2 regions of the Lactococcus sp. S64 genome follow, and region 2 is predicted to be linked to the other one. Evidence: predicted binding sites of a transcription regulator. Region 2 holds the regulator's gene; the other holds the start of a gene.
The links. The regulator HrcA, encoded in region 2, represses chaperone genes, less so after heat shock. The targets are predictions, from matches to a motif close to TTAGCACTCNNNNNNNNNGAGTGCTAA.
Positions count from the first base shown of each region.

Region 1 (16,135 bases), on a different contig from region 2:
TGATGTTTTCCATGATGCAAACGCATTGTTGCTTCGTCAAAGAAAGGTTCAAGCGCATTTGGCGCGTATGGAAGTTCAGGTAATGTAAATGCCATAGTAATTTCTCCTTTTAAGATGTGAACCCATTTTGAAGTCTTAATACTTTGGTATTTTGACTAGATTGAGAATGAATTCAGTTAGTTTATTTTTTTAATTCTATTCTCATTATAGTCGTTTTTGAAACCATTGCCAAATGATTTGATTTGTAATTTATTATTTTCTTTGTTGGATAAAATTAAGCATATTAGTCGAGTAAAGGAGCTCAACCTTTCGACATTCTTCAATATTTTTTGAACCAGTTAAAACAAATAATTTATTCAAATCTTGTTTCCATTGTTCAATAACTTCTTCTACTTTTTCAGGCCCTGTTTGCATAAGATTTTTCAAGATAAAACCAGCAGAACTTGACAAATCAGCCCCTAAAATTAAAGATTTAAAAATCTCTTGAGCCGAAGTAATTCCACCTGTTGCAATCAAACTTTTTCTATTATCAGCCATTTTAGCTTCTAAAAGGCTCTCAAGCGTTGACAAACCAAATTCATCCAAGTTAAAACCATTTTTACTCCGTTTACGTTCAATCCAAGCAAAATTAGTTCCGCCAGCTCCCCCAATATTTATTCCTGAGACAGCTGTTTTTGCGAGTGCTTTAAAGGTTTTTTGTGAAATTCCAAAACCGACCTCTTTGACAATGACTGGAACTTCTAATTGACTTGCAATTTCATTAATATTTTCTAACCAATAAAATTCACGGTCTCCTTCATCCATTGGCAATTCTTGCGCTGTATTGACATGGATTTCTAAAGCATTTGCCTCAATCATATCCACCGCTCGCTTGGCATTTTCTAGAGAATGACCTGCGCCGATATTGGCAAAAAGAAAACCAGAAGAGTGTATTTTACGAACTTCACTGAAACCAGCAGCTAGTTCTGGAAACTTCAAAGCAATCGATTGAGAGCCGACCGCCATGGCTAAATGTTGATTTTTCGCAATTTCTGCTAATTGAGCATTGATTTTATCTGCTCGCTCTGTTCCACCAGTCATCGCTTCAATATAAAAAGGAAATTCAAAATTCTGTCCAAATACTTCTGATGAAAAGTTGATTTTTTTAGTAGATAATTCTGGCAAACTATTAGGAATGATTCGACTATCAGAAAAAGTCAGGCCCGAGGTCTGATTTTTTTCTTCACGCCAATATTTATAAGCTAACGATAAGTGTTCATCTTTGCGATGTTGATGGATTTCTTTTTCAGTTTTCATCAGTTATTTCTCAATTCATTAAAATCTAACTCTGCTTTTTAGCAGACTTATCTCAGTTATTTTTTTGAGCAACCTTAAATTTTTCAAGATTGATTCCATATTCCGATAATTTATTTTGGACTTCAGCAATAGCTTGGGTATTTTGAGCAAATAAAATAATATTCTCCCCAAAACCGGCCCCAGAGATTTTAGCAGCAAATTCAGGATAGCTATTGAGTAAGTTTAAAGCAATAGCTAATTCTTTAGTCATATAACCTTCTGGAATATTCTCCAAAAGCAAAAGTTGATTTTCTGATAACTTTTCTTTGAATAAAGAAAAATCTTGAATGTCAATCGCCGTTGCCAATTCAATGACCAGCTCATTTGAAGCTTGATAAAATTCATCAGAAAGCTTTATTTTTATTTTTTCACTCGTTTTTGCCGCTTTTCCTGTTTGAACCACATAAGTTGCCCAAGGAATTTCGAGAGGTATGACTCGCTTATGATTTTGATAAAAAACAGAACCACCATACATAATAGCAGCAATATCGCCCATTGAACCTGAGCCTTGAACTTCAAAATGCGTTTTTGCGGCAATTTCAAAACGTTTTTCAAGTGACAACTGCAAATCAAAAAACTGATTGACTGCATTAACTAGACCACAAACGACTGAAGCACTTGAGCCGTAGCCTTTTTTATTTTCACCAAAGCCTAAATCACTGACAATCTCAAGAGAAATTTCTGGAGATGAAGATAAAATTTTACTGACAGAATTTTTTTCAATGCTGTCAGCAGCTGACAAAGTATTTTTTAAAGATGTCAGTGCAAAATTCCACGGATTTTCTTTAGTAAATTCAATTTTAGACAAAGAAAATTCAAAATCAGACAGTCCAACATTTGTTTTGAAAATTGATTTCCCTGTAGTAGCTGAAATTCTTACTTCAAAATTTGTTTCAATTGTTGTGATAAGGGCGAGGTTTCCTTCTTTTGTGACCGAATATTCTCCCGCAAAAAAAAGTTTTCCTGGCACTTTGATTGTCATTTTTTTCTCAGAGATATTCATAAGCGCCTCCAGCACGTGCGATATCAAATGTTAATTCTGGAAATTCCGCTTGTAATTTAGCTAAGAGAACTTTTTCAGTCGCGTGGTCAGTAATAATTTTGACGTTTGGACCGGCATCGATAGTCACAAAAGCAAGCAATCCTGATTGATAAGCCTGATTCACAAAGTCAATCACGTGTCTTGTTTCATGCGTGAAATAATCAAAAGGTTGATTAGAGAGACGATTTTGTTCATGCATACCTAATGCATTATCCTGAGCAATTAGACCAACTTTTTCAATATCAGCATTTAAAATGGCCTGCTTCATTTCTTCCAGTTGAATGGCTGATTTTTCAACCCAAGCACTGTAAGTTGGTGCAGTTTGTGCCAATTGCATGCCCTTAGTTGACGACATTTTTTTCTTTTCAGCAGAGATTTCAGCAACAATCATTGAAAGACCAATATCTTCGTTGTAAAAAGATTCCGCAAAGGAAGATTGATGATCTTCTCCTTTATTCCAAACTGAAAAATTTCCAAAAATTGACCGAGAAGCCGACCCTGAACCGCGTCTAGCTATTCGTGACATTTCTGAATCATCTTTTTCTAAATCTAAAAGTCCAAACATAGCAGCTGTCAGAGCAGCAAAACTTGAAGCACTTGAAGCCAAACCAGCAGCTGTTGGCACATGATTTTCTGATTGAATCATTACTTTAGGGAAATTTCCATATTGTCCACGCATCATTTCCAAAAATTGACTGACACGGTTGCTGTCTGCCACTTCAGAATTCAAAATCAAGGAATCAGACTCATTGTCAGTAAATTCAACAGAGGTTGTTGTATAAAATGGCTCCAGAGTCATTGACAAAGAAGAGGTTGTTGGAATATTTAGAGCGATATCCGCTTTTCCCCAATATTTAATCAAGGCGATATTTGTATGCGCCCTTGCAGTAACAATATTTTTCATGAAACTATTATATCAAAAATTTGATTCTTTCTTCTCTCCTATCATTTCAATAAGTTATTTTTTACACTAAAAAATACATTTTTTCAGACTAAATGATGAATTTACAGCCAAAAGAGAAACAAAAACTTGATTTTCAAGAGGAAATTTTATAAAATTGTCAGGTACGTTTTTGTATTCATAATTATGATATTGGAAAAAGTTTATCGAATTTTTCCTTCGATAAGACTTTAATTTAACCAAAATATGCTAATTTGCAGTTCACATTTTCAAAATGAGAAACTAATCTAGCAGGAGAATTGTTAATAATGACTATCAATAAAATGGGGACGGGAATTGCCCATTCCAAACTAATCTTAATTGGAGAACATTCCGTTGTATATGGTCAGCCAGCAATTGCCTTACCTGTAACAATTCTTAAAACTACAGTGACAATTACCTCATCAAAATATGGCCAATACATTGAAAATAACGAATTTCGTAGAAGACTTGATTTAATGGGAGATGAATTTGAAGGAATTCGTCAACTCATTATGCGCTTACTCTCTAAATTTCATTCATCAAAAATGCCATTCTCTTTAGAAATTGATTCAAATATTCCTCAAGGACGTGGCTTGGGAGCTTCTGCTTCATTGGCAACTGCCATTATCAGAGCTTTTTATGATTTCTTTGATGCTGAACTTCCGCAAAAAGATTTACTCTTTTATGCCAACTTTTCAGAAAATATTACTCACGGAAAATCTTCTGGAATTGATGTGGCAACTGTAAATTCTGAACACCCTTTGTGGTTTATTAAAGACAGCACAATTGAACCCTTTGAACTCAATCTTCATGGCTTTATCGTGATTGGCGATACTGGTGTTCACGGCTTTACGAGTCAAGCCATCAATATTGTTCGCGAAAAACTTGTTGAAGAAAAAGAAAAAACACAAGATTCAATTAATCATTTAGGTCAATTAGCGACCGATTCAAAAGATTTTTTGATGACAGACAAACTCAAAGAATTTGGTCATGTCATGAATAAAGCTCACGAAAGATTATCTGATTTGGGAGTTTCTCATCCACGTCTAGATAATTTAGTCGAAACCGCTCGTAAAAATGGTGCACTTGGTGCTAAATTAACTGGTTCAGGGCTGGGTGGTGTCATGGTTGCTCTTGCTGAAAATGAAAAAGATGCTATTCGTATCAGTCAACGTCTTCTAAAAAATGGCGCTAAAAATACTTGGATTTACTCATTTTAAGATGGTTGATGACCATCTTTTTTTGTTATAATGAATCTATCAATTTGCACTAAGGATAACTTATGGAAAATCAATACGAAATTCTTCAATCACTCATCGAAAAAATGGAAATTGTTACTGTTGGCTCGGCTGTCAGTAAAACAAAGCTAAATCGTAAAGAAATCATTGATTTTGTACGTTCACAACGTTCTTTAAGAATTTTTGATGAGGAAAATCAAAAATGGATTAACGAAAATGTTGACGGGCACTGTTAAATTTTACTGACAGAAATTTTAATCAAACAAAAATATAAAAAAGTTACTGACAGACTGCCTGTCAGTAACTTTTTGCTTATAAATCATGAAATTCTGCATATAATTCTTGACGATTTAGACCTCGTTCTTTAGCAATTTGTTTAATGGCAACATTGGGTTTCACACTTTGTTCAACTAAAACTTTAACTGCTTCGAGCGCTGTCAATTCTGGCTCTTGAACTTCTTGAGACACTTCATCCGCTCCTGAAACAATAATTAGGCATTCCCCTTTTATTGGTTGGTCCGTTAAAGATTCTAAAACCTCTGAAATCTTACCACGACGATATTCTTCATAAATCTTCGTTAATTCGCGAACTAAAACAACTTCTCTATCCTCATAAATTTCCTGCATGTTAGCCAAAGTATCCGCAACTCTAAAAGGACTCTCATAGAAAATTTGTGTTTCTGGATAAGAAAGCTTACTTTTCAAGAACTTTTGCTGCTCCCCTTTTTTTCTAGGAAGGAAGCCATAAAAAATATGAGGTTGAGGAACTAATCCTGAGGCAATCAAGGCAGTAATTCCTGCTGAGGCACCAGGAAGAGCGATAACATCAATTCCTTCATCAATTGCAGCTAAAACTAAATCATGGCCTGGGTCAGAAATTGAAGGCATTCCAGCATCAGAAACCTGTGCAATAGATTGTCCTTTTTTCAAAAAATCAATTAATTTAGGAATTTTTTCTTGGGAATTATGTTCATGAAACGACTCTTGCGGAACTTTAATTTCAAAATGGTTTAAAAGGCGCAAAGTATTTCGCGTATCTTCTGAACAAATCAAATCTACAGTTTTCAAAGTTTCAAGAGAACGTAGAGTCATATCTTGCATATTGCCAATTGGTGTTGGAACCAAATAAAGACTTCCAGCAGTTTTTAGGCCTTTAAATGACCGTTGAATACTAAATTTATTTTCCATCAGCGATACAAAAGCTCCAAACAATCTAAACAAGATTCCCCTTCAGCCAATCGTTCTGCATAATGCAGATGGCAAACATGGAAACCTTCATTAAAAATTTGAATCAAGTTAGGATTTGGCTGGTCTTTAGGCGTTTCTTTTTTAACTTCTTTTTTCTCAAATTCTGCCAAACGGTCACGCAATTTTTCTAATTCCATGCGTAAGGTTGCATTTTCAGTCATTGATGCTTCAAGCACTTGGCGAATTCCTGAAATTTGCGTTAATGTGGTATTTAATGTATTTTCAAGTTCGCCCAGTTGGTCGAAAACATCATATTTATCAGCCATGATTCACCTCAATTTCTGCAAGTTCAAAATCCTTGCTATATTCTCCAAAGCGGATTTTTACTCTATTTTTTAAAACATTTAAGCCAACAACTTTTCCTTTTCCTTCTGAGGTAGTTACAAACTCACCAAAATCTGGGAAAAGTTGTTGGGCTTCTTTATAAAAACTATCTTCATAAGTTAAACAGCACATCAAACGACCGCAAAGACCGTTCAATTTATTTTGTTTCAAAGATAGATTTTGATTTTTGGCCATTTTGATTGAAACATTTGGAAATTCATAAACAAACTCAGAACAGCACAAAGGACGTCCACAAGGTCCAAGTCCACCATGAATTTTAGCCGCATCTCTTGGCCCAATTTGGCGAAGTTCAATCCTAATTCTAAAAGTTGTTGCCAACTCACGCAAAAGCAATCGAAAATCAACACGATTCTCTGCTGTAAACGAAATAAAAAGTTGCATTTGGTCGAAATTATAAGCAACATCAATAATTTTCATTTCCAAACCTTGTTCGATGACAAGTTGGCGAACTTTATCTTTGGCTTGTTTAGAACGTTCTTCAAGTTTTGCAATAACTTGGAGATCATCCTCATTTACTTCACGCACAATCGTGTGGTGAATTTCAAGATTCGCTTCTTCAGAAATTTCACGTACAATTTTTCCGTAAAAGTTTCCCTTATCTGAACGAAGGATAACTTCTGTTTGTGGAGCAAGTTCTATATCACTTATTGCAAATACATTTGATTCGCCATGTGCAAATTTTATTTCATAAATCATAATATTCTCCTGATATAAGATTTTTCAATCAAAGGATAAGTTTGACAAGTTTCATAAAACAAGAAAAGTTAAACTTGACTCAAATCGGACATTGCTTTTCCACATTTTTATTGCCTGAAATGTTTTTAAAAGTTCCTGACTCATTCTTTCTTGATTAAAAAGTTGTAATAAAAGTTCAAACGCTTGATTTTGTTTTTCTTTGTCATCAAAAATTTCGACTAATTCTTTCAAATACAAGAACGCCTCGTCAGCAGATGTTTTTAGAAGTTTTACAAATTGTTGAAGTCTTTGGAGCCCTTCGTTAAACCAGCTCTGCTGAGCTAATTCTAATGCTTTGTCAGTCGAATTACAGATTTCCGCAAGAAGTTCTGCTTGTGTTTTTAAAATACCATTCTTTTCCAAAAAATCTTGTAAGTATTGAACATTTTTTGGAAAATTAATAATTTGTGTCCGTGATTTTATTGTTTGTAAAATCATATTTTCATTGTCTGTCAGTAAAAAAACAACAATTTCTGTTTCTGGTTCTTCAATTGATTTCAATAGAGCATTTGCTGCATTAGGATGCATTTTTTCAGCTTCCTTAATTAAAAGCACCTGTTGATTTCCCTCATAACCAGATTCATTGAAAACCTGTGTCAGCTCCCGAATTTGTGCTGTTTTAATCGTTTGTCCATCAGGTTCAACGATATGTAAGTCGGTAAATTCTTGTTGGGCAACAAGACGACAGGAACGACAATGACCACAAGGCAAAGCATTTTCAGGATTCTCACAAAATAAGGCTTGGCTCAGCCAGATTGCTAATTCAAAAGAACCAAATCCCCCTGAAAATAAATAAGCATGACTTAATTTTCCATGTTGCAAAATCGTTGAGAACTGCTTATAAAGTTGAGGCTGAATATCTTTTATTTCCACAAGAAACCTTTCTAAATATTTACCAAATCTAGTCTAAATAACAAAATTAAAAAAACTATTTAACATCCTCATTTTTTGAAAAATGTAAGTATTTTTTAGCATTCTTAATTTTGCTGACAGATTAAATTGTCTTTAAAATTCACTGACAAATCTTTTTTTGAGGACGGAAAGTGTATCAGCTACCACTTTTTCTAAAGGTTGACTTGCATCTATTTTTACAAAACGCTCAGGTTCTTTTACAACAATCTCCAAATAACCTTCACGAACTTTACGATGCATCTCAGCTCTTTCCAAATCTAAACGATTTACCTCATCAGCTCGATTTTTCATAATTCGCTCAAGGGCAACATCCGTATCAACATCAAAATAAAGCGTCAAATCAGGCTTCAACCCATCTGTTGCAAAATAGTTAAGCCAATCAACAACTTCGACACCCAAATCACGGCCATACCCCTGATAGGCGACAGATGAATCAATAAATCGGTCAACAATGACAACTTTACCCGCTTGTAAAGCTGGCAACATTTTTTCTTGCATATGTAAACGACGCGCCGCCGCAAAAAGCATTAACTCGGTTTTAGAATCAATCTCTGTATTCTTTGGATCAAGAATAATTTGGCGAATTTCTTCCGCCACTCGAACACCGCCTGGTTCACGAGTTGGGACAATTTCGCGCTTCATTTTTTGGATTTCAGGTAAAATTTCTTTTAAAACCGTTGTTTTTCCTGCTCCATCGGGTCCCTCAAGGGAAATTAGAATTCCATTCATAGCCTCTATTATACCAAAAAAACAAATATTTTATCTTTTTTCTAAAAATAATAGGGTCTCTTTTTGCGTAATTTTACTAAAAATTGTATAATATAACTGAAACAGCTTACTTGATTTGTTAATTCAAATAAATACGAGTAACATTCAATAAAAAATTTTCCACTTGAAAGGACAACTATGAAAAAAATTCTTGTTGTTGATGATGAAAAACCAATCTCAGATATCGTAAAATTTAATTTAACCAAAGAAGGTTTTGAAGTCTTTACAGCTTTTGATGGTGAAGAAGCTCTTGAAGCATTTAAAGAAGTACAACCTGACCTTATTCTGCTTGATTTGATGTTACCTAAACTTGATGGTCTTGATGTTGCACGTGAAATCCGTAAAACTTCTGACACTCCAATTATTATGGTGTCAGCTAAAGATAGTGAATTTGACAAAGTAATTGGTCTTGAACTTGGTGCTGATGATTATGTCACAAAACCATTCTCAAACCGTGAACTATTAGCTCGTATTAAAGCAAACTTGCGTCGTATCAATGTCGCGCCTGCTGAATCTACTGACAATGTCAAGAAAGAATTGATTATCGGAAACCTCCGTATCAATCCAGCACACTATGCGGCTTATAAAAATGATAAACAACTCGACCTTACACACCGTGAGTTTGAATTGCTTTACTACCTTGCTCAACACCTTGGCGAAGTGATCACTCGTGAAAACCTTTTGGAAACCGTTTGGGGTTATGACTACTTTGGAGATGTTCGTACAGTTGACGTTACTGTTCGTCGTTTACGTGAAAAAGTTGAAGATACTCCAAGCCGTCCACAATACGTTTCAACACGCCGCGGGGTTGGCTACTACATGAGCAACCCACATGATTAAATTTTTTAATTCAATGATTTTTAAAGGAGTAGTTGCACACCTACTTCTTTTTGTCATCCTTTTTATGAGCAGTTTTGATTACAATTTTGCTCATTTAAGTACTTTTATTGGTTATTACTTATTTTCACTCGTCTTTGTTTTAGTCTTTCTCAATCAGCAACATCGCATGATTGTGAATGTTTCTAAACAGATGAATAACATAAAAAATGGCTATTTAAATCGCGATAAAATCCCAAAAGGGACGAGTGAAATCAATGAATTATATGATGAAATTTTAAAACTTGGTGAAGATATTGTTCGCACGCAGAACAATCTTGAAAATCAGCGTAATCAATTAGATAGTATTCTCGCATATATGGTTGATGGCGTCATTGCCACCGATCGTCGTGGAAATATTATTATGGCCAATAAATCAGCTTTGCACTATTTGAATACAGATAATGATCTCTTGATGCAAAAAAATATTGTTGAAGTTTTAAAAATTACTGACCAATATAATTTTTATGATTTATTAGAAAAAGAACCTGAAATAACTATTGAGACACATGATTCTGGGAATGAATCCATTTCGCTCCACATTAAATTTGCCCTCTTTCGTCGTGAATCTGGTTTCATCTCAGGAATTATTGCCGTCTTACATGATATGACTGAACAAGACAAGGCCGAACGAGAGCGCCGTCTCTTTGTTTCCAATGTTTCTCATGAACTCCGAACTCCGCTCACCTCAGTAAAAGCCTACTTGGAAGCACTAGAAGACGGAGCCATTGAGGATAAAGAAACAGCTTCATCCTTTATTAATGTTTCACTTACTGAAACTAATCGGATGATTCGAATGATTTCCGACCTTTTGACTTTATCAAGAATGGATCAAGACCGAATCGTTCTTAATAAAGAAATGATTAATTTAATTGCCTTCTTAGACTATCAAATTAACCGTTTAGACCAAATTTTAGAAACCGAATCAAACGATTTAATCTCTTCTAATTTCACTCTAGTCAGAAAATACTCTGAACAGCCCATCTGGGTCGAAATTGATACCGATAAAATTGCTCAAGTCATTGACAATATCATCGGAAATGCAATTAAGTATTCACCTAAAGGTGGAACTATTACAATTTCCGTTGAAAAACGTGAAAGTGACGTTCTAATCTCCATCAGTGACCAAGGAATGGGAATTCCAAAATCTGATTTACTTAAGATTTTTGACCGTTTCTACCGAGTTGATAATGCTTCAAGAAATTCAAAAGTTGGGGGGACAGGTTTAGGCCTTTCCATTGTCCATGATATTGTTAAAATACATGGCGGAACAATTTTTGCAAGCTCCGAAGGAGAAGGAAAAGGAACGACCTTTAGTTTCACTCTTCCATATTCTTTAGAAGCCGCAGATGACTGGGATGATGGTACTGATGAGTTTGAATTTGAGGATAATGAATAATTTCCCTAAAAAGAGTCCATACATATTTGTGGACTCATTTTTTGAATAAACCTAGACTTTTAACACAAAAAACTCTCTTAAGCTAATGAATTACCTGATAAATTTATTTTCAAATAAAATATAAAAGCTCATGGCAATCCCACTATTTTTCTGCTACAATAGACTGTATGACTGAACAAAATGGCTTTAAATATTCCATTTTAGCCTCTGGTTCAACAGGAAATTCTTTTTACTTAGAAACCCCAAAGAAAAAAATTCTTGTTGATGCCGGACTATCTGGAAAAAAAATAGAAAGTTTACTATCAGAAATTGACCGTGACATTCATGATATTGATGCTTTATTAATTACCCATGAACATAGTGACCATATCAAAGGGATTGGTGTTTTGGCAAGAAAATATGGTATTGACCTTTACGCAAATGAAGATACTTGGTCTGAACTAGATAGTAAAAATGCTTTAGGAAAAATCCCTGTTGAACAAAAACATCTGTTTGAAATGGGAAAAACAATGACTTTTGGTGATATTGATATTGAATCTTTCGGCGTGAGTCACGATGCCATCGCACCACAGTTTTATCGTTTCATGAAAGATAACAAGAGTTTTGTTATGCTAACTGATACAGGTTATGTATCCGATAGAATGCGTGGAACCATTGAAAATGCAGATGCTTATCTTATGGAATCAAACCATGACATTGAGATACTCCGCATGGGAGCTTATCCTTGGCGGACAAAGCAACGTATCCTAAGTGACCAGGGCCACTTATCTAATGAGGACGGCGCTGAGGCTGCTTTTAGTATTCATGGTAATAAGACAAAACGAATCTTTCTAGGGCACTTGAGTTTAAATAATAATATCAAAGAACTTGCTCATCTTACTATGGATGGTTACTTACAGCAACATGATGTCGATACCAAAAAGGACCTGAAGATCCTTGATACTAGTCACGAACATGCTAGTCAACTTTACGATATTTAGTTACTCAACAGCAAATAAAAAAAGAACCCTAAGGGTTCTTTTTTTATTACATCATACCACCCATTCCCATGCTAGGGTCCATTGGAGGCATAGCTGGAGCAGCTGGTTCTGGCTTATTAGCAACTACTGCTTCAGTAGTCAAAATTAAACCAGCAACAGAAGCCGCGTTTTGCAAAGCTGAACGAGTTACTTTTGCGGGGTCAACAATTCCTTCTTCAATCATATTAACCCATAGACCAGTTGCAGCATTGAATCCTGTACCTACTTCTTCTGAACGAAGTTTATCAATGATAACTGAACCTTCATATCCTGCATTGGCAGCAATTTGACGAACTGGTTCTTCAAGAGCACGGCGAACAATGTTAATACCTGTTTGAATATCTCCTTCTTCTGAAAGTTTATCCAAAGCAGCAATAGCATTAACAAGTGCTGTACCACCACCAGAAACAATACCTTCCTCAACGGCTGCACGTGTTGCATTAAGTGCATCTTCAATCAAGAGTTTCATTGCTTTGAGCTCTGTTTCAGTTGCAGCACCAACTTTAACAACTGCAACACCACCAGCTAATTTTGCAAGACGTTCTTGTAATTTTTCACGGTCAAAATCAGAAGTTGTTTTTTCAATTTGCGCTTTAATAATAGCTACACGATCAGAAATAGCATCAGCAGAACCAGCACCTTCAACAATTGTTGTGTGGTCTTTATCCACAGTTGCTTTAGCTGCTTGTCCTAAAGCTTCAAGAGTAGCATCTTTAAGATCAAGACCAAGTTCTTCAGTAATTACTGTACCACCTGTCAAGATAGCCAAATCTTCCAATTGAGCTTTACGACGATCACCAAATCCTGGTGCTTTTACAGCTACAACATTAAAGACACCTTTAATCTTATTAAGAACAAGCGTTGGCAATGCTTCTCCATCAACATCATCAGCTACAATAAGAAGTGGACGATTTGTTTTCAAGATTTGTTCAAGGAGCGGTAAAATTTCTTGAATGTTTGAGATTTTTTTGTCGGTAATAAGAATATAAGGATTATCTAATTCAGCAACCATTTTTTCTGTATTAGAAACCATATATTGACTCAAATATCCACGGTCAAATTGCATTCCTTCAACAACATCGAGTTCAGTTTGCATCCCTTTTGATTCTTCAATGGTGATAACTCCGTCAGAACCTACACGTTCCATTGCATCAGAAATATACTCACCCACTTTTTCACTACGTGATGAAACGGTAGCTACTTGCGCAATTGCTGATTTATCGTGGACAGGAATTGCCATCTCTTTAATTGACGCAACAGCTGTTTCAGCAGCAAGTTCAATTCCTCGGCGAATACCAACTGGATTTGCACCTGCGGTAACATTTTTTAAACCTTCACGAACGATAGCTTGTGTCAAAACTGTCGCTGTTGTTGTACCGTCACCTGCGATATCATTTGTTTTTGAAGCAACTTCTGAAACAAGTTTAGCTCCCATATTTTCAAAATGATCTTCAAGTTCAATCTCTTTGGCAATCGTTACACCATCGTTTGTAATTAAAGGTGATCCATATGATTTTTCAAGAACAACATTGCGACCTTTTGGTCCAAGGGTTGTTTTTACTGTATCAGCAAGAATATCAATCCCACGCATCATCGCTGTTCTAGCATCACTTGAAAATTTAATATCTTTTGACATTTTAGCTCCTTTTTAAGAATATATTTTTAATTTTATAGATTTTAAGATAGACAAAAGACAACCAAAAAAAATGATTGCTTTTATAATTTTACTCTACAATTGCAAGAAGGTCTGAATCTTTGAGAATCAAGAATTCTTCACCATCCATTTTTACGGTCGTTCCAGCAAATTTTTCAAAAATTACTGTGTCCCCTACTTTTACGAGTGGAGAAATCAGTGTTCCATGATGATTTGTTTTCCCTTCACCGACGGCAACAACTTCAGCTGTTTGAGGTTTTTCTTGGGAAGCGCTTGTTAACACAATTCCACCCATTGATTTTTCCTCTTCTTCTTTTACACGTAAAACTACGCGATTCTCTAAAGGTTTCAACATTATATTTTCCTCCATTTTTTATTTTTTAGCACTCTTATTAAACGAGTGCTAACATATTCTTATTTTATCTCAATGGTCAGATTTAGTCAAGAGAAAACATTTAGATTTTATGAAATAAATTAGAAAGGGAGTTCTTCCGCATCAAGTAAGGTTTCTTCAGTCTTTATAGCGCTTTCTCGTAAAGCGATTGTTGCCCTACTTTCAAGTAAATCATAACTCAGTCCTAAGATTTCTGTGACATAATGTTTTTGATTTTGCTTATCCGTATAATTTCTAGTTCTAATTTCTCCTTCAATTGAAATAAGACTTCCTTTTTTTGCGTAAGAAACTAAAGTTTCTGCAGATTTTCCCCAAATAATAATTGAAATAAAATCTGCCTCTCGTTCTCCTTTTTCATTTTTGAAACGGCGATTGACTGCTAAGGTCACACGGACATATGATTTATCATTTGTTGTTTTTGAAATTTCTGGCGCACTGGTTAAGCGTCCAATTAACATGGTTTTATTCATAATAAAATCCTCCTAACTTTTTATACGTAAAGTTAGGACATTTGTCACAAAAAAAATAAAAAATCTATCAATTGATAGATTTTTATGGTTTATTTTGCATTTAAAGCTGCAACAGTCATGTAATTATATGGACTATTGAAGTGTGGTAAGAAGAATAAATCAAGTAAGGCTAATTCATCAATCGTTTTCTTTTCTTGAATAGCTAAACTAAACATATTAATATTTCCTGCAATTATTTCACTCTTGCTAGCAAGTTGAGCACCAATAATTCTGCGACTTTTTGTTTCATAAACGATACGAATTTTCACACTATCATTATTTTCATGAAGGAACCATGCTTTTTGCTTATCTTCAAAATCACTAAATGAAACTTCTAGGCCGATTTTTTTAGCAGCTTTAACCGACAAGCCCGTAGAAGTCATATTGTAACCAAAAATAGAGATTCCATTAGAACCTTGTACACCAACAGACTCTATTGATTTTCCTCCAATATTATGACCAGCAACAATCCCTGAGCGAACAGCGTTTGAGGCAAGGGCAATGTAGGTGAAGTCTTGTAAAGCGTTAGAATAGATTGTGGCAACATCTCCTACAGCATAAACATCTGGGTCACTACTTTGTTGATGTTTATCCACTTTGATTGCTCCATTTTTAAAGGTTTCTAAATGTTCACCAGCCAATGCACTATTGGCTGTAAATCCAATACAATTAATAACGAGGTCAACATCATAAGTTGATTTATTAGTTACAATCTGTGATACATGACCTTTTTCATTTGCCTTAAACTCTTGAGCCAATTCCCCAAAATGGAGTTCAATTCCATGTTGGGCAAGATTTTCATCCATTCCTTTAGCAAACTCTTCATCATAATATGAAGCAAGTGAAGTACTTTCTGCATCAAAAAGTAGAACTTCTTTTCCACGACGTTTGGCAGCTTCAGCAATTTCTGTCCCAATATAACCAGCACCAATCACAGCAATCCGTTTCACATCATTCTTAGCAAACTCTTCGTCAATGGCTTGCCCTTCTTGAAAAAGTTTTAAAAAATGAATGCCTTTAAGATCTTTTCCTGGCAAGTTAGGAATAATTGGACGTGAACCTGTTGCCAGAACGAGTTTATCATAACTTTCTGTAATCTTTTCTCCAGTTTTTGACTTGGCATAAATCATTTTATTAGTAAAGTCAATTTCTGAAACTTCTGTTTCTGTTAATATCTTTACTCCCTTTTTTTCAAAATCTTCTGCTTTGGCATAAAACAGCTCATCTGGTTTTTCAATTTGTCTTCCGACCCAAATAGCTGTCCCACACCCCAAGTAACTCATATTACTGTTACGGTCAATCATAACAATCTCATGGCCTGGATATTGATCAATTAATGTATTTGCTGTAGCAATGCCTGCGTGGTTCGTACCGATAACTACGATTTTCATGCTAATAATTCTCCTTTAAATGTAAAATTCTTTTTACATTATTCAGTTTAGCATAAGTCCTTCTATTTTCTTTTGTAAGCGCTTGTGAACTTTGTGAAAAATTTATTTTATTTTTTTTAGATAAAAACTGCCAAAATAAACTATTTTGACAGTTTTATTATTATGCTTGCCACATTGTTTCTGAATCAAAAGCTTTACCAGCGGATAAATCTGATGATAATTCAATGATTTCACGAACCTCAGGAGCATTTGGTAATTCAAGTTCACGAGCTGAACAAAGCATTCCGTAAGATTGAACACCACGAAGGGCTCCTGGGAAAATCAATGAGCCGTTAGGCATCATAGCAC
Region 1 covers NZ_JACVUQ010000004.1:72,974-89,108, forward strand. Annotated here, with positions in the region: gene IAE51_RS05710 (superoxide dismutase) at 1-95, opposite strand, end outside; gene fni (type 2 isopentenyl-diphosphate Delta-isomerase) at 253-1,296, opposite strand; gene IAE51_RS05720 (mevalonate kinase) at 1,349-2,338, opposite strand; gene mvaD (diphosphomevalonate decarboxylase) at 2,325-3,281, opposite strand; gene mvk (mevalonate kinase) at 3,587-4,519, shown strand; gene IAE51_RS05735 (hypothetical protein) at 4,582-4,773, shown strand; gene rsmI (16S rRNA (cytidine(1402)-2'-O)-methyltransferase) at 4,850-5,725, opposite strand; gene yabA (DNA replication initiation control protein YabA) at 5,725-6,051, opposite strand; gene ricT (stage 0 sporulation family protein) at 6,044-6,826, opposite strand; gene IAE51_RS05755 (DNA polymerase III subunit delta') at 6,878-7,738, opposite strand; gene tmk (dTMP kinase) at 7,871-8,506, opposite strand; gene yycF (response regulator YycF) at 8,684-9,385, shown strand; gene IAE51_RS05770 (cell wall metabolism sensor histidine kinase WalK) at 9,378-10,820, shown strand; gene IAE51_RS05775 (MBL fold metallo-hydrolase) at 10,988-11,800, shown strand; gene groL (chaperonin GroEL) at 11,847-13,475, opposite strand; gene groES (co-chaperone GroES) at 13,564-13,848, opposite strand; gene IAE51_RS05790 (single-stranded DNA-binding protein) at 13,968-14,357, opposite strand; gene nox (H2O-forming NADH oxidase) at 14,447-15,787, opposite strand; gene ytpR (YtpR family tRNA-binding protein) at 15,948-16,135, opposite strand, start outside.
Region 1: a site for HrcA is predicted at 13,874-13,900, ahead of groES (co-chaperone GroES). Genes of this name have one in related genera too.

Region 2 (16,135 bases):
AATGATTTGCTCATTATTTTTGAAGCTTGTTTCAAAGATTGCTTCTAGTTCTTCTCGGTTTGGTTTAATGAGTAGGGGATGAGCAGGAAGCGAATCAAGTAATTTTTGACCATCAACATCCATGACAAAAGTTGCTTTTTGCTTTTGGACTTTAGCAATCAAACGCTCATAGAAATCTTCACCAAGACTTTTAGGGATTGTACCTGCAAAGACAACGATATCATCTTCTTTCAAATGATCAAATTTTTCAAGAAAATGATTAATTTCACTTTCTTGAAGTTTTGGTCCAGCCGCATCAAGACTTGTTTCGCTTTCCTGACTTTTCAGCTTGACATTAATTCTTGTCAAATCTTCTATTTCTGTGAAATCCGAATCAATCTGATTCTCATCTAAGAAATCTTTAATATATTGACCAGAAAATCCACCTAGAAAGCCTAGTGCCTTGCTTTTGGCACCTACAAGACTTAGCATGCGACTTTCCATAATTCCTTTACCACCTGCTGAAATCTGTGTTTTCCCTGTTCGGTTCACCTCACCAAGTGCTAACTCTTCATAATTCATGAAGTAGTCAAGTGCTGGGTTGAGTGTTACTGTATAAATCATAATTCTCCTTTATGTAAGACGTAGGTTTGCAAATACTAACTTTTAGTGAAATTTTTTTCACACGATTCATTTAAAAACAAACGCTAATTGTTCTCGGTAATTAATTCAACTTCTTCAGAATTAGCAAATTTGACAAAACTCATTTGTCCTAATTTAGAAGAATCGGCTAATATGAAAGCATTCTGGCTTTGTTTGACTGCTAGTCCTTTTATTGCTGCTTCTTCATGGTCTGGCGTCATTGCTCCGTGTTCATTGTCAAAGCCGTTAGCTCCAACAAAAGCACTATTGAATTGATAAGCAGAAAGTTGTTCTAAAGCCTGACTCCCAATTATTGCATCTGTTACCTTTTTCACTCGTCCACCGAGCAGATAGACGATTAATCGGTCATCTGTTAATTTCGCCAAATGACTGACAGAGTTGGTTACAATCGTTAAATAAAGATGAGATTGATTGATAAGTTCAGCTAAGATACCAGTTGTAGTCCCAGCATCTAAAAAAATAATATCCCCATCTTTAATTTTCGATAATGCTTTTTGAGCGATTTCTTCTTTTTCTTGAATGTTTTTGGAAGTTTTTTCGGAAATACTTAATTCTTCCGATAAGTCTTGTGTAAGTTCTGCACCACCATGAACTCGTCTTAAAGATTTTTCTTTTTCCAATTCATTCAAATCTCGCCTAAGCGTCGATATAGAGCAATCCATTAACGTAAGAAGTTCTTCAATCGTTGCTCTTCTTTTTAATTTTAGATAGTCAACAATCCGTCTTTTTCTTTCATTTGCTAACATTTCCATCTCCTGAATTCGTTTACAAAAATCATTATAACACCTTTATCTTTCAAAATCAATCATTAACTATCATTTTCTTCCAAAAAAACTCAAAAATAAAAAACTATCTAATAATAGTTTTTATTTAAAGTGTTCAAGTAATTGATGAGCGCTTTCCAAATAGTAGTCAACAGCAACTTTTAGAGTTTCATCTTGAACGACCATATCAGCAAAATGAAGTCCAGAGGCCCCTTGTTCATTTGAGCCAATAAAAGCAAAGACACTTGGAGCTTGCTTTTGATAATTAGCGAAGTCTTCCCCCGCACTTGACGGCTCTGGATATACTACCTTATCATGCCATTGCTCGGTTCTTTTCCTGATAACATCTGTCAACTCGAAATCGTTGAACGTAAGGTCCGCTTCCATTAACCATTTAATCTCTAGTTCAACATCATAAGCTTTTGCAGTGGCTTCGATAATTTGGCTGAATCTTCTCTTTGTTAAAGAACGTACTTCATTGTCAAAAGTTCTTATTGTCCCTTCTAAGCGGGCATTGTTTGGTAGAACATTCCAAGTATTTCCGGCTTCAATGTGTGTGACAGATACAACAGCAGCTCTCAGTGGTGAAATATTTCTAGAAACAATCTGTTGTAGATTTTGAACAATTGCAGCACTAGCTAAAATCAAATCTTGACCTTCTTGCGGATATGCCGCATGACTTCCTTGACCTTTTATTAAAATTTCAAAACGTTCAACGGCTGCCATTACTCCACCCTCACGTAAGCCAATTACTCCAGCTGACAAAGTAGGCATATTATGGTAGCCAATAAAAGCTTGAACATCTGAAACTAATCCTGTTTTTAGAACTTCTTTGGCTCCTTCGCCAATTTCTTCGGCAGGTTGAAATATAAGTTTGATTGTCCCACTAAACTGACTTTCCTTCTCTTTTAGAATTTTAGCAGCTCCTAAAAGACTAGTCATATGTAAGTCATGACCACAAGCATGCATTGCTCCTTTGTTTACAGAGGAAAATTCTAATCCTGTTTCTTCTAGAATAGGTAAGGCGTCAATATCTGCTCTTAGCGCAATAATCGGTTTTCCTGAGCCAATTTTTGCAACAAGTCCTGTTTTAAGCTGACTATCCATTATTTCAATTTGCCAATCTGCTAATTTTTGACGAATAAATTTTGTCGTTTCAACTTCTTTTTCTGATATTTCGGGATGAGCATGAAGATAATGTCTAATTTCAACAAGCTCTTGGTATAAATTTTCTTCAATCATAAGAATAATTGTATCAAAAATAGCGAAGGTTGCTCCTTCGCTATTTCTTGTGACTTCATTTAATTTTTAAATCAAACCCGCATCTTCTAGAAGTTCTTCAATATATGTTCCTTTGATTTTCTTAAGTCCAACTTTGAGCGCTTGTTTTTTAATAAATGAGAGCTCTAAATCTTCTAATTTTTGCTTATCTGATAGATAGTAGGCTGAACTTGCTAAAGTTCGTAAATCATAAGCCGAAGCATAGACTTCCGGAACACCGCGATCAACATTTAATAATTGATAAACAGCTTCCATCGCAGTTCTGACTGAATACTCGGTTGTAAAGACTGTATCACGCTCAGTTTCCGCAAAATTTCCTAAAAACGCTAAATTGACTGATTGTTCAGGTACTACAAGAGGGCGATCCCCTGGTTCACGAAGCATGAAATAAGAAGTAATGAAAGGCATATATACTGGAATTGTATTAGTATTTTCTTTAACAAATGCTTCAATTTCTTCTTCTGGCATTCCTAAATGATAAAGTAATTCTTGAGTAATTTCTTCACCTGTACAATCTTCAATTGGTTTTTTGATATAGTTCCCAGGTGTATTTGAAAGAAGACCATAAACCCAAGTTACTGTTTCTTGGTCATTTTGTTCTTTAAAATGAGGTTGGCGGTGAGTTGTAAATGAAAGGAGCCAATTTGAATCTTTAACAGTAATAATTCCTCCTGTGACAACTTTTCCTGAACGCAATTGACGATGTGTTAATTTTTCAAAATAAGGTTGAATCTTTAAATTTTTCCAAGTGACAGTTGCTGATACAACCCAAGCTTCTTTTGGAATGTCCTTACAAAAAACATCTGGATGTCCAAATTCTTCTGATTGTTTAGCTAAATTTTGCCAAAGTTTCCAAGAGCCACCAAGTTCACTAGTTTTCGGAGCAGCTTGTGTTGGTGAACCTTGAGTTGAACTTTCTGTAATTGAACCATTTGTGACAAAAACTAAGTCATTTTCTGTCAGTTCTTTTATTTTTTTGTCAGCAAATACAATAGCTTTTGCTACCTTTTTGCCATTTGAAAAGTCAACTTCAACATTTTCAACCTGTGCTCCATATTTAAAATCAACTCCATGATCTTTTAAGTATGAAATTAATGGTTTTACTAGCGATTCATATTGATTATATTTTGTAAATTTTAGGGCAGAAAAATCAGGTAACCCCTCAATATGGTGGATGAAACGCATAATGTAACGACGCATTTCAATAGCTGAATGCCATTTTTCAAAAGCAAACATTGAACACCAATAAAGCCAAAAATTTGATTCGAAGAACTCATCAGTAAAGCAATCTTCTATTGTTTTACCTACAAGTAGTTCTTCTTTAGTCATGAATAATTTGATTATTTCTTCTTGAGCTTTTGGACTTAGGGTAAATTTTCCATCATCATCAACCCGTTCACCACGATTATGGATAATACGACAGTTAGATGAATTTGGGTCATCCCGGTCAATTCGATAAAATTCATCTAAAACAGATGCATTGTCCACTTCTAATGACGGAATTGTTCGGAATAAATCCCAAAGACATTCAAAATGGTTTTCCATTTCACGTCCACCACGAACAACGAAACCATCATGTGGAATAAAGGAACCGTCAAGAGAACCTCCTGACAATGGTAACTCTTCTAAAATATGAATACGGTCCCCTGACATTTGACCGTCACGAATTAAAAATACTGCTGTTGCAAGCCCTGCAAGGCCTGCCCCAATAATATAAGCTGATTTTTGATCAACATTTTCTGGTTTTCTTGGGTGAACGAAAGCTTCATAATTTCCATTTGTATAACGCATAATAATTAACCTCCTCTAATCTAAACAACATCAGTTTGACTAAATTTTTTAGTCTCTTTACTTCTAATTCTCCTCCAATCTCTTACTAATTTCATCATAGTACAAGAAGAAAATGATTGCAAGAATCTGAAATAGTTTTTAGACAACATGTCTATTTTGTCCAATTTTTATAAAAAAAAGCACTGAAAAAAGAATCAGTGCTTTTATAAATTATTATTTGCTTTCTTCAAAGTCACCATCAAATGTATTATCATCTTTTGGAGCTTCTTGAGCATCAGTTGCTTGTCCAGCTTCACCTTGAGCTGCATTTGCTTGTTCATAAAGTTTTACAGCGAGGTTTTGAGCGATTTCAGAAAGTGCTTCTGATTTAGCTTTGATATCATCAATATCTTCACCTTCAAGCGCTTTTTTGAGTTCTTCTTTAGCGTCTTCAGCTTTTTTAACTTCAGCTTCTTCTACTTTTCCTTCAAGGTCTTTCAAAGTTTTTTCAGTTTGGAAAACTAAAGCATCAGCTTCATTACGTGTATCAACTTCTTCTTTACGTTTTGCATCAGCGTCAGCATTTGCTTCAGCATCTTTCATCATTTTATCAATTTCTTCATCAGAAAGACCTGAGTTTGATTTGATAACGATTGTTTGTTCTTTTTGTGTACCAAGGTCTTTAGCTTTAACAGAAACAATACCATTTTTATCAATATCAAATGTTACTTCGATTTGTGGAATACCACGTGGTGCTGCAGGGATATCTGTTAATTGGAAACGACCCAAAGTTTTGTTATCAGCTGCCATTGGACGTTCACCTTGAAGGACATGAATATCTACAGCGGGTTGATTATCAGCAGCAGTTGAGAAGACTTGTGATTTAGAAGTTGGGATAGTTGTGTTACGGTCAATCAATTTTGTGAAGACACCACCCATTGTTTCAATACCAAGTGAAAGTGGAGTAACGTCAAGGAGAACAACATCTTTAACGTCACCAGTAATCACACCACCTTGAATTGCTGCACCCATAGCAACAACTTCATCAGGGTTTACTGATTTATTTGGTTCTTTGTTTGTTTCGTGACGAACAAGTTCAACAACAGCAGGGATACGAGTTGAACCACCAACCAAGAGAACTTCGTCAATATCAGAAGTTGACAAGCCAGCATCAGAAAGGGCTTGGCGAACTGGTTGACGTGTCGCTTCAACAAGATCATGTGTCAATTCATCAAATTTAGCACGAGTCAAAGCCATTTCCAAGTGAAGAGGGCCAGCAGCACCGGCTGTGATGAACGGCAAGCTGATTTGAGTAGTTGTTACACCTGAAAGGTCTTTTTTCGCTTTTTCCGCTGCATCTTTCAAACGTTGCAAAGCCATTTTATCTTGGGCAAGGTCAATTCCGTTTTCTTTCTTGAATTCGGCAACCATCCAGTCAATGATTTTTTGGTCAAAATCATCACCACCGAGTTTGTTGTTACCAGCAGTTGCAAGAACATCAAAGACACCATCACCTAGTTCAAGAATTGAAACGTCGAATGTACCACCACCAAGGTCAAATACAAGAATCTTTTCATCTTTATCTGTTTTATCAAGACCATAAGCAAGAGCTGCTGCTGTTGGTTCGTTAACGATACGTTCTACTTCAAGACCAGCAATTTTACCAGCATCTTTAGTTGCTTGACGTTGAGCGTCATTGAAGTATGCAGGTACAGTAATAACTGCTTTTTCTACTTTTTCTCCAAGATAAGCTTCTGCTGTAGCTTTCAAGTTTTGAAGAATCATTGCTGAAATTTCTTGTGGTGTGTATTCTTTACCATTTGCAGAAACTTTTTCAGATGTTCCCATTTTTGATTTAATAGAAATAATTGTTTCTGGGTTAGTTACCGCTTGACGTTTTGCAGCGTCACCGACAATGATTTCACCATTTTTGAAAGCTACAACTGAAGGTGTTGTACGATTTCCTTCTGGATTTGGAATAATTTTTGATTCAGTTCCTTCAAGAACTGCTACTGCTGAGTTTGTTGTACCAAGGTCAATACCGATAATTTTAGACATATTATTAAATCTCCTTTATTTCTTATTACTTATGAATAGTTTAAAGACTTTGCGGTCAATTTATTTTTTAATTTACTGTGCTACGACAACCATTGCTGGACGAAGTAAACGTTCGTGAAGTTGGTAACCTTTTTGGAAAACTTGCACGATGCTATCAGCTGGATGTTCATCATCAGCTGGGACAGTTTGAACAGCCATGTGAAGATTATGGTCGAAACTGTCATAAGAAACTTCTTCAACGCCTTCTTCTTTAAGTGCTGAAATCAAGCTTTCTTGGACCATTTCAAGGCCTTTTTTAACATCATCCGTTAATCCTTCAACAGCAAGTGCACGTTCAAGATTATCTAGTGAAGATAAGATTTTTTTTGCTAAATCTTGTGAACGATATTTGATAAGTTGCAAACGTTCTTCATTTCCACGACGTTGTACGTTTTGCATTTCTGCAGAAACGCGAAGGAATTTATTTTCCCACTCAGTCGCTAACTTTTGTGCTTCATCAAGTTCATTGATTTCTTCTTCAACAATATCCTCAAGTGCTTCCTCTGTTAACTCCTCAGTCACTTCTTCATCAACTTTTTTATTTTTGATTTCTTCTTTAGTTTCTTCGGACATAGGCCCTCCTTTTTTAAATAACTTTTTTATCATTTGCTAATTTCATAATGGTTACCATCAAGATAACGATAATAGTCACTCAGCTTCATAGTTAAAACTTTAGCAACTAAGTCAAGAACTGATAATGTCCTTTGATAATCCATTTCTACAGGTCCAACGACTGTTAGAGTACCAAAACCGCGATATGGGATAACAAATTTTTGCGAAATAATCGTTAAATTTTTCATGTATTTTTCGTCATTGTCAAATTTAACGGCACGCATTTCATCGTTATTAGTGATTTCGCGAATTTCATGAAGCATCCGTTCATCATCGCTAAAGAGTTTATATAATTCTGCAAGATTGTCAGTTGCATAATCAAAGATATTTTTACGCCCAGCGACGGTCAGCCGTTCTTTGAACAAATCATCAAAAATTGATTCAAAGAGTTGGAGAACTTCACTCGTAACTTTGAAATAACGCTGAACAATCTGTGGAATCTCTGTTCGTAAAGTATAGTGAATATCAATCACTTTTTTACCAACCAGACGTTCTTTAACTAGATTACTAAAGACTGCTAAATCAGCTTCGGTCATCGATTTTGGAAGAATAAATTGATTTGTTCTTACTTCACCAGTCCCTAATGTTATAACTGAAAGTACTGAATGACTATCCAGCATGACCATTTCAAATGAAACTAATTGTTGGTCACGTTGGGGAGCATTAAGAACAAAGCTTGTCAAACCAGTGAGTCCTGATAAACTTTTAGCTGCTGTTTTAAACAGGTCAGATAGGCGATAAAAATCACCATCAAAAGCTTTCATCACTTTAAATAAGTCATTTTGACTAAATTCATCTAACTGGATGACATTTTCTACAAAATACTTATAACCTGAAACACTTGGAACACGTCCACTTGAGGTGTGTTCTTTTTGAATCAAGCCTAGTTTTTCCAAAACTTTCATGTCGTTTCGGATTGTAGCGCTAGAAGCTTGAATACTATCAAGGAGCGACTTTGAACCGATTGGTGTATGCTCTTTGGCATAAAGAGAAACAATCAAATTTAAAATTTGTCTTTGACGTTCTGTAATCATGACTACTCCTTTCTCCACAGATAAGAAGTTCGGCAAAACTTCTTTCGCAAGCTCAAAAATTTCTTGAGCCTTTGACTTCTGTTTAGTATCTACAAGCTTTTTCTGTTTTAGCACTCTTCATCTCTAAGTGCTAACAAATTTATTATAACCCTTTGTTTATACCTTGTCAAGCAAAAAGACATAAAAATTAGCACTCTTTTTATTAGAGTGCTAATTTCATTTATAAAAGATTGGAATCTTTGGATGTTTGCCAAATATTCATGACTGTAATTACCATTACAGCAATGACAAAGAGGCTTTCATACTTTACTTCATGTTGAATGAAAAGTATGGCATAATCTATAATCAAAAGTGCCGAAATAATTTCTAAAAGTATAAAAGTAAAACGCCAAAATTTCAATAATAGAAAGATTAATAAAGCAAAAATCAATAAATAGATTAAACTTTGCCAACTCGTAATTGTTGACGAAATTTTAGTCGTTAATGTTTTTATATTTGTCGATAAGTTATTAAAAAATTGACTAAAGAAATTATTATGAACAAGGAGAACTTTAATCATTTCCGAGACACTGTAAATAAATAGAGCAACATTAACATAGAGTAGAAGTCTGGTTCGGTTTAGCATGATTTCATTTCCTTTATGCTGGTAATAGTTTTAGATATTCTTCTAAAGTAAGATTGTGTTCGGTCATATATTTAGCATTTTCTAAACCAACATATCTAAAATGCCAGTCTTCATAACCAATTCCTGTCTCTGCCTTTTTCCCTTCTGGAAAACGAAGAACAAATCCATATTTGGGAGCAATTACTGCAACTTGTTTTGCATATTGACTCTCATTTAGGCTATCAATATTACTCATATCAATCGCTAATCCTGTTTGATGTTCTGAACTTCTTGGCGGCTGAGAATAAGTTTGTACATTTTTTATCGCTTCTTCTTCTGAAATTGGATTTCCACTAGAATTTACTGTTCCTTGACCATTCATTTCTGCTTGGACATAAGATTGATAAAGCCCTTCTTGATATGAGACTGACCGATAACCTGAGATTAAATGTTCAGCTGGTGATATTTGTTGGGCTGCTGCTAAAAATTGTTGAACCGCTGATGCTATCCTTTGATCAACTTGAATCCCATTTACGGTTGCCAGTGTTGGGTTCATTTCATCTTTAGGTGATTTTCGACTCACCAATACTAAATCCCAATCTGATTGTTTAGCGTCAGGTAAATCTTTTTTCTTTGCCGCCTCTTTAGAAGACGAAATACTTGTTTTTTTAGATGATTCGTTTGTTGAATTTGACTTATCATTGGTAAATAAAATAAATCCCAAAGCGCCAATGATCAAAAGAACAAGCACGATTAAACTAAATGTTATTCTTTTTTTCATTTTTTAGCTAACTTTTCACTCCCTATTTCTCGATAAGACATGTCTCCGACTTTTCCAATGGTAAATTTTCCATCCTCAAAACTTAAATGAGTGACAGAACCATTATCAAGACCATGTGGACGAGGGAGTTCTGGGTGAGCGAGTTTTACAAAAGTTCCAATGGTCATTCCATGGCTGACAATAACAATATTTTTAGCCCCTTTTGCTTCAGATTCCTTGGCAATATCTGTAAAACCGTCCATGATACGTCCTGAAAGTTTTTCCCATGGTTCAGCCCAGCCAGCCGTATCAACTTCAAAAATCGCATTAGCAATTACTTCATCTGGAGGAAATTCGTCGGTATGATGATTTCCAGTTTCAGTAAATATTCTTGGTAGAACGCCATCAAAAAGTTCTCCGTCATAGCCACCATCAAATGAACCAAAACACCACTCACGGATTCTTTTATCATAAGTGTATGGAATTCCTTCATTATCAGAATTAGCTAAGATAAAGCCCATTGTCTGGATTGTACGTCCAGAATCAGATGAATAAGCTCGGTCAAATTTAATACCTTTTTCTTTGAAGCCTAGACCAAGTTCAATAATTCCTTGTTCTCCTGCCGCAGTTAAAGGTGTATCAGACCAACCTTGCGCTCTACCAATTGTATTAAACATTGTCTTTCCATGTCGAACTAAATAAATATTTACCATTTCTACTCCCCTTTTTAATGATTCTAACAAAAAAATTACGATAGGATATTTCTATCTATATAGAAAATTACAGCCATTCCTGTTTAATTGTAAAGTAGGAACCTCTTATCTCACCTGCGAGTTTTGAACGTTGGCGTGCAAATTTGAATTTTCCCTCAAGTTCTTTGGGGATTTCCATACCCACTGACAACTTTATTCCAACTGCCCGTTTTGGTTTCTTGCCCGCTTGTCCAACTTTTTCATAGAGTAGATTTAAAACCATACCATCTTCGTAATAGAATTCAGGCCAATAGAGTTCATCATTTTCATAGATAGCAACTTCGAGTATTTTTGCTGAAAATTTTAAATTACGTTCTTCAAGTAAAATTTTCTCAAACAAAGCGACTTCGTCGGCTTTTTCATGAGCTGGATATGTGAAATACTCAAATTTATACTTATTCCAAAAGTAACGTGCTTCATTAGCTCGTAAACCTGCTAAAGCATCAGCTACCGGCGAAGTTTCCAAGCCAACTGTTTCTACATCTTTAAAATTCACTTTGTAAGCCATAAAATAACCTCCGTATTTTTTCACTTCTTCTATTATATCATTTTTGGAAGCGCTCATCATTTTTTAGAAATATTTAGGAGCTGAATTTTAAAAGTATTTTTAGTTTTTAAATGAATGAATTGGTGCTGGAATTTGACCGCCACGAGCAATAAAATCTGCTGACGACGCTTTGTTTACTCTCATAACTGGTGCTACACCGAAAAGTCCACCAAATTCAATTTGTTCGCCTTCTTTGCCCATTGGAATAATCCGTACTGCTGTCGTTTTTTGATTAATGACCCCGATGGCGGCTTCGTCAGCAATCATTGCTGCAATGGTAGATGCCGGTGTCTCTTCAGGAATTGCAATCATATCCAAGCCAACTGAACAAACACAAGTCATGGCCTCTAATTTTTCAATATTCAATGCCCCAGAATTGACAGCGGCAATCATTCCTTCATCTTCTGAAACTGGGATAAAGGCGCCTGAAAGTCCACCAACACGTTCAGCTGCCATAACTCCGCCTTTTTTCACAGCGTCATTAAGCATGGCTAGGGCGGCTGTTGTTCCATGAGTCCCAACAGTTTCAAGTCCCATTTCTTCCAAAACGCGTGCAACCGAATCGCCAATTGCTGGTGTAGGTGCAAGTGATAAATCAACTATTCCAAATTCAACATTAAGTCTTTCTGAAGCCATTTGACCAACAAGTTGACCAATTCTTGTAATTTTAAAAGCTGTCTTTTTAATGGTTTCGGCTAAAATATCAAAAGATTCTCCGCGGACTTTTTCAAGAGCACGTTTAACTACACCAGGTCCTGAAACTCCGACGTTGATAATCGTATCTGCTTCCCCAACTCCATGAAAAGCTCCTGCCATAAATGGATTGTCTTCAACGGCATTAGCAAAGACAACAAGTTTGGCATTGAGCCATTTATCACCTTTAGACATGATTTTGATGGTTTCACCCATATCTCGAACTGCTGTCATATTAATACCTGTTTTAGTTGAACCAACATTTACCGAAGCACATACGCGCTCAGTTGCTGCTAGTGCTTTAGGCATTGATTTAATCAAAATTTCATCACCTTTTTGATAGCCTTTTTGCACAAGAGCAGAATAGCCACCAATAAAGTCAATGCCAATCTCTTTTGCTGCACGATCCATCGCAAGAGCAAGTGGTGTGTAATCATCAGCAGCTGTTGCTGCTCCAATAATTGCAATGGGTGTTACAGAAACACGTTTATTAACAATTTTAATACCGAGTTCATGTCCAATCTCGTTACCTACTTCAACAAGTTTTCCTGCTTTTTTGACAATTTTTTGATAGATTTTTTCAGCTGCTTTATCAATATCAGCATCGATACAATCAAGAAGACTGATTCCCATTGTTATTGTGCGAATGTCGAAATTTTGTTCTTCAATCATCGCAATTGTTTCTTTGATATTTTGAATATCCATTATTTAATTTCCTTAGTTTTGATTAAAATTTTACTGACAGAAATTTTTTTCGTGCTGTCAGTAAAAATACTTTTAAATAAAAGTCATTTATTGGCTAATTTTTTTCTGTCAGTAAATTATAATTTGTGCATGGCGTTAAAAATTGCTTCATTTTGAACATGAATATTGACACCCAAGGCTTCACCTTTTCTTGAAAGTTCTGCTTGAAAGGCTGAAAAATCACTATTTTGAGTTTCAACTACCATCATCATGGTAAAAGCTCCACTCATCAAGGTTTGTGAAATTTCAATGATATTTGCTTCAAGTTCTGCCAATGTTGCTGTGACTCCAGCAACAATCCCAATTTTATCTGCTCCTACTACTGTTACAACTGCGCGCATTTTGTTTCTCCATTCAAATTTTTATCCTATTATAACATTTTTATTTAAATTTTCAGTCAATTTTCTTGTCAGTAAAATAAACTTTTGCTGACAGCTCTGTCAGTCAAAATCATTCATGATTTATTGGCTAGTTTTTGCTATAATCAGCTTATCATGACTTTAAAAACTTTTTTTAATTTTACACGTATTCAAACCTTGCCCGCAGCATTATTATCACCGATTGCTGGCTGTCTTTTTGCCTTTTGGTACTTTGGAAGTTTTCATTTTTGGCCTACGCTTCTATTTTTTATTGGTTTAGCAAGCATTAATCTTTTTGTTTCGGCTTGGAATAATCTGATGGATTATCAAAAAGCACTTGATCCTGAGTATAAGAAATGGAATATTATCGTTGCTAAATCGATTAATCCTAAACTTGCTTTAAACATTTGTTTGGCACTTTTAGCGATTGATGTAGTCGTTGGACTAATTGTTCTTTTCTTGACTAATCTTGCGATTTTACCAATTGGTGGACTTTGTTTCTTAATTGCTATTTTCTACACTTATGGTCCTTTTGCTTTTTCTCGTTTTCCTTTGGGCGAAATTTTAGCGGGTCTTTGCGAAGGGTTCTTTGGTTTTTTCCTTGCTGTCTATATTAATTCTTATGATAAAGGCTATTTTTTCATTAATTTTGACAGGAATTGGTTCATGACATGGACTTGGGACTTTAAAATTCTTTTACCAATCCTTCTAGTCGGTCTAATGTGTTTTGTTCAAAATTTTAATATTATGTTTTCTGATAATATTTGCGATTTAGAACAGGACATTCGCAATGAGCGTTATACTTTACCTTATTATCTAAAGATTCCACTCAGTTTAAAAGTATTTACTGGACTATATTTATTTGCTGGACTTTGTATTTTAATTGCCATTGCTTTGGGAATTTTACCAATTTGGTCATTATTAATGAGCATCATTGCCCTGAAAGTTATTCCTAATATTAAAAAGTTTAGAGCCAAACAAAGTAAATCAGAGACTTTCCACCTTCAAATTGACAATCTGATGTTATTTAATGCTTCTCTTGCCCTTACGTTGTTACTGGGAATTATTTTTAAGTAAAATAAAAAAGCGCTTAGCGCTTTTTTTACTTTTCCAAAGAGAAATCCATGACGACCGGCTGGTGGTCCGATGATTTGAACTGATTATCAATGGTTTGTATTTTTAAGTCTTTTATATTATTTGAAACAAGAAATCCGTCAATAATTCCAAATGTATTTTTTGGATTTTTCTTATCATAGGCATAATCAAGTGAACGAACAGTTGGGGCATTGGTTGGTGCGACCACTCGCATTCCTTTTGTCAAATTTTCCGTGGGAAATTCCTTCATCCATGTTAATTCTGGATGAGCTTTACCAGCTAGGGCATGGTTATAATCAGCCCCACAAATGACATAATCTCCTTTAGAAACATACTTTTTCATCTCATCAAATAAAGTCAATAATTGTTGTTTTTGAATTTTTTGGTCAGTGATAAATGCTGACAGATGTGTATTAAAGATGACGAATTTTTTATCTGAATTCTTAATTGGCAAAATACTGACAGAAAAAGCTCGGTCTAAATCAAAAAATTTATTAAAATTAGTTTCGATAGGCAACTTATATCTTGTTGAACTTTCAATTTCATATTTAGAATAAGTCATAATTCCAGATTTAGCTTTTCCAATTGGCTTGGTCACCGGATAAAAAAGATAGGCTGAATCGTAATTCTGTGTCAGAACACTGGTATAATCGGGAAGGCCAGCACGAACCATTTGAGGTTCATTTACTTGTTGGCTGCGATCTCCTTGCCAATCAATTTCTTGAATATTTCCAAAGTCTGGCTTCTCTTTATTAATAAGTCTGATATCTTCTTGAATTGCAGATTTGACAGCAGATTTACTATAAGCTCGCACATCATCCCCACCATCCATGAAAAAATTGAAAGAAGGAGGGTAAGACCCATAACCGATATTAAAAGTCATCATTTTATAGGTTTGCCCCAGCTCAACTTGCTGAGTTTGAGGATTTTTAATTGTCTGCTTCATATCATTAGGAAGGCGATGATATTGTGCATAAACATAGATGACATAAGACCCAATAATCAGAGCAAATACTAAAATAATGCTGACAAGGATTTTTCCAATTAACTTTAAGCGATTTTTCATATTATTCACTAAATAATTCTAGGAAAATTTACTGACAGCCACTCCTAAACAGTCTGTCAGTAAAATATTTATCCCAAACTTATTTACTTTCTTCAATCATTTTTAAAACTTCTTGTGTTGAGCGAACTCGTCCAAGGCGTGGGAAAATTCCCTCAACAATTCCTTGATGGAGTTGCCCATTAAAATCTGTCATTGCATCTTCAATAGCAATAACTTGATAACCATGCTGGAAAGCTTCACGGGCCGTAGTATCACAACCGATCGTTGTAGCAATTCCAGTCAAGAGAATTTCATCAATTCCACGACGACGTAATTGGACATCTAAATCCGTGCCGTAAAATGCGCCCCAGTTATGTTTAGCGACATGAATGACATTATTATATTCTTTATCATAAGCTTCAGGCATGACAAAATCAGCAAAATCTGCCGGAATTCGTCCTTGTGCAACAGCTGGATTGTCAGTTTTTGGTTTTAAAGTTTCGCCACCGTAGTTTTTGACGTGAACAAAAACAATTAAAGCGCCTGTATTTTTTAAACTTGTTACAAGTTCTTTATTTTTAGCTAAAACCTCTTGGGCAGAATAAGGAGCAAATCCCTCACGCCCTGCAATTCCTTTTTGTAGGTCAATAATAACCAAGGCTGTTTTTTCTAAATTCAAAATTGTCATATTTTTTTCTCTCAAATTTTAGCCTCTTTTATGTGGCTTTTTTCTTCCGTCAGTAAATTTTTTGCCATTACCTTTTTTGTCAGTAAATTTGCCCTTAGCAGCTTTACTGTAAAATGGTTTCTTGGCTGATTTCTTTTTCTTTTTATCAAATTCAGATTTCTCGTCAGCTCTTTTGCCATTTTTTGATTTATTAGCAGATTTGTCAGTAGATTTTGGCGCTACTGATTTAACCTTAAGAGATTGATTTGATTTTTTGCGACCTTTATGATCAGGTTTTTTCTTCGCTTTCGCTGCTTTATCAATCAAATCTAATTCTGAAGGTAGATATTCAAAATCAATCTCCCCAGTCATTCTATCAGCTTTGACAACTTTTATTTTAATAGGCTGACCAATTTTAAAGGTAAGTCCACTTCGTTCGCCAATAAGCGCCAACATTCGTTCTTGATAATTAAAATAATCACCTTTAAGCGTTGAAATATGAACTAAACCTTCAATCGTATTTTCAAGTTCAATAAACATTCCAAAACGAGTAACTGAAGCAATAATCCCTTCAAACTCTTCACCCACATGTTCTTCCATGAATTCGGCTTTTTTCATTTTTTCAACTTCACGTTCAGCATCAACCGCCCGGCGTTCACGATGACTAGA
Region 2 covers NZ_JACVUQ010000001.1:51,601-67,735, reverse strand. Annotated here, with positions in the region: gene pfkB (1-phosphofructokinase) at 1-603, opposite strand, end outside; gene IAE51_RS00315 (DeoR/GlpR family DNA-binding transcription regulator) at 687-1,388, opposite strand; gene IAE51_RS00310 (M20 peptidase aminoacylase family protein) at 1,509-2,648, opposite strand; gene IAE51_RS00305 (oleate hydratase) at 2,715-4,478, opposite strand; gene dnaK (molecular chaperone DnaK) at 4,692-6,515, opposite strand; gene grpE (nucleotide exchange factor GrpE) at 6,588-7,127, opposite strand; gene hrcA (heat-inducible transcriptional repressor HrcA) at 7,157-8,200, opposite strand; gene IAE51_RS00285 (hypothetical protein) at 8,421-8,825, opposite strand; gene IAE51_RS00280 (M15 family metallopeptidase) at 8,839-9,585, opposite strand; gene IAE51_RS00275 (histidine phosphatase family protein) at 9,582-10,277, opposite strand; gene IAE51_RS00270 (hypothetical protein) at 10,345-10,824, opposite strand; gene IAE51_RS00265 (PFL family protein) at 10,924-12,261, opposite strand; gene IAE51_RS00260 (ACT domain-containing protein) at 12,378-12,641, opposite strand; gene IAE51_RS00255 (UbiA family prenyltransferase) at 12,795-13,736, shown strand; gene IAE51_RS00250 (endonuclease) at 13,762-14,820, opposite strand; gene IAE51_RS00245 (isochorismatase family protein) at 14,900-15,487, opposite strand; gene rnr (ribonuclease R) at 15,506-16,135, opposite strand, start outside.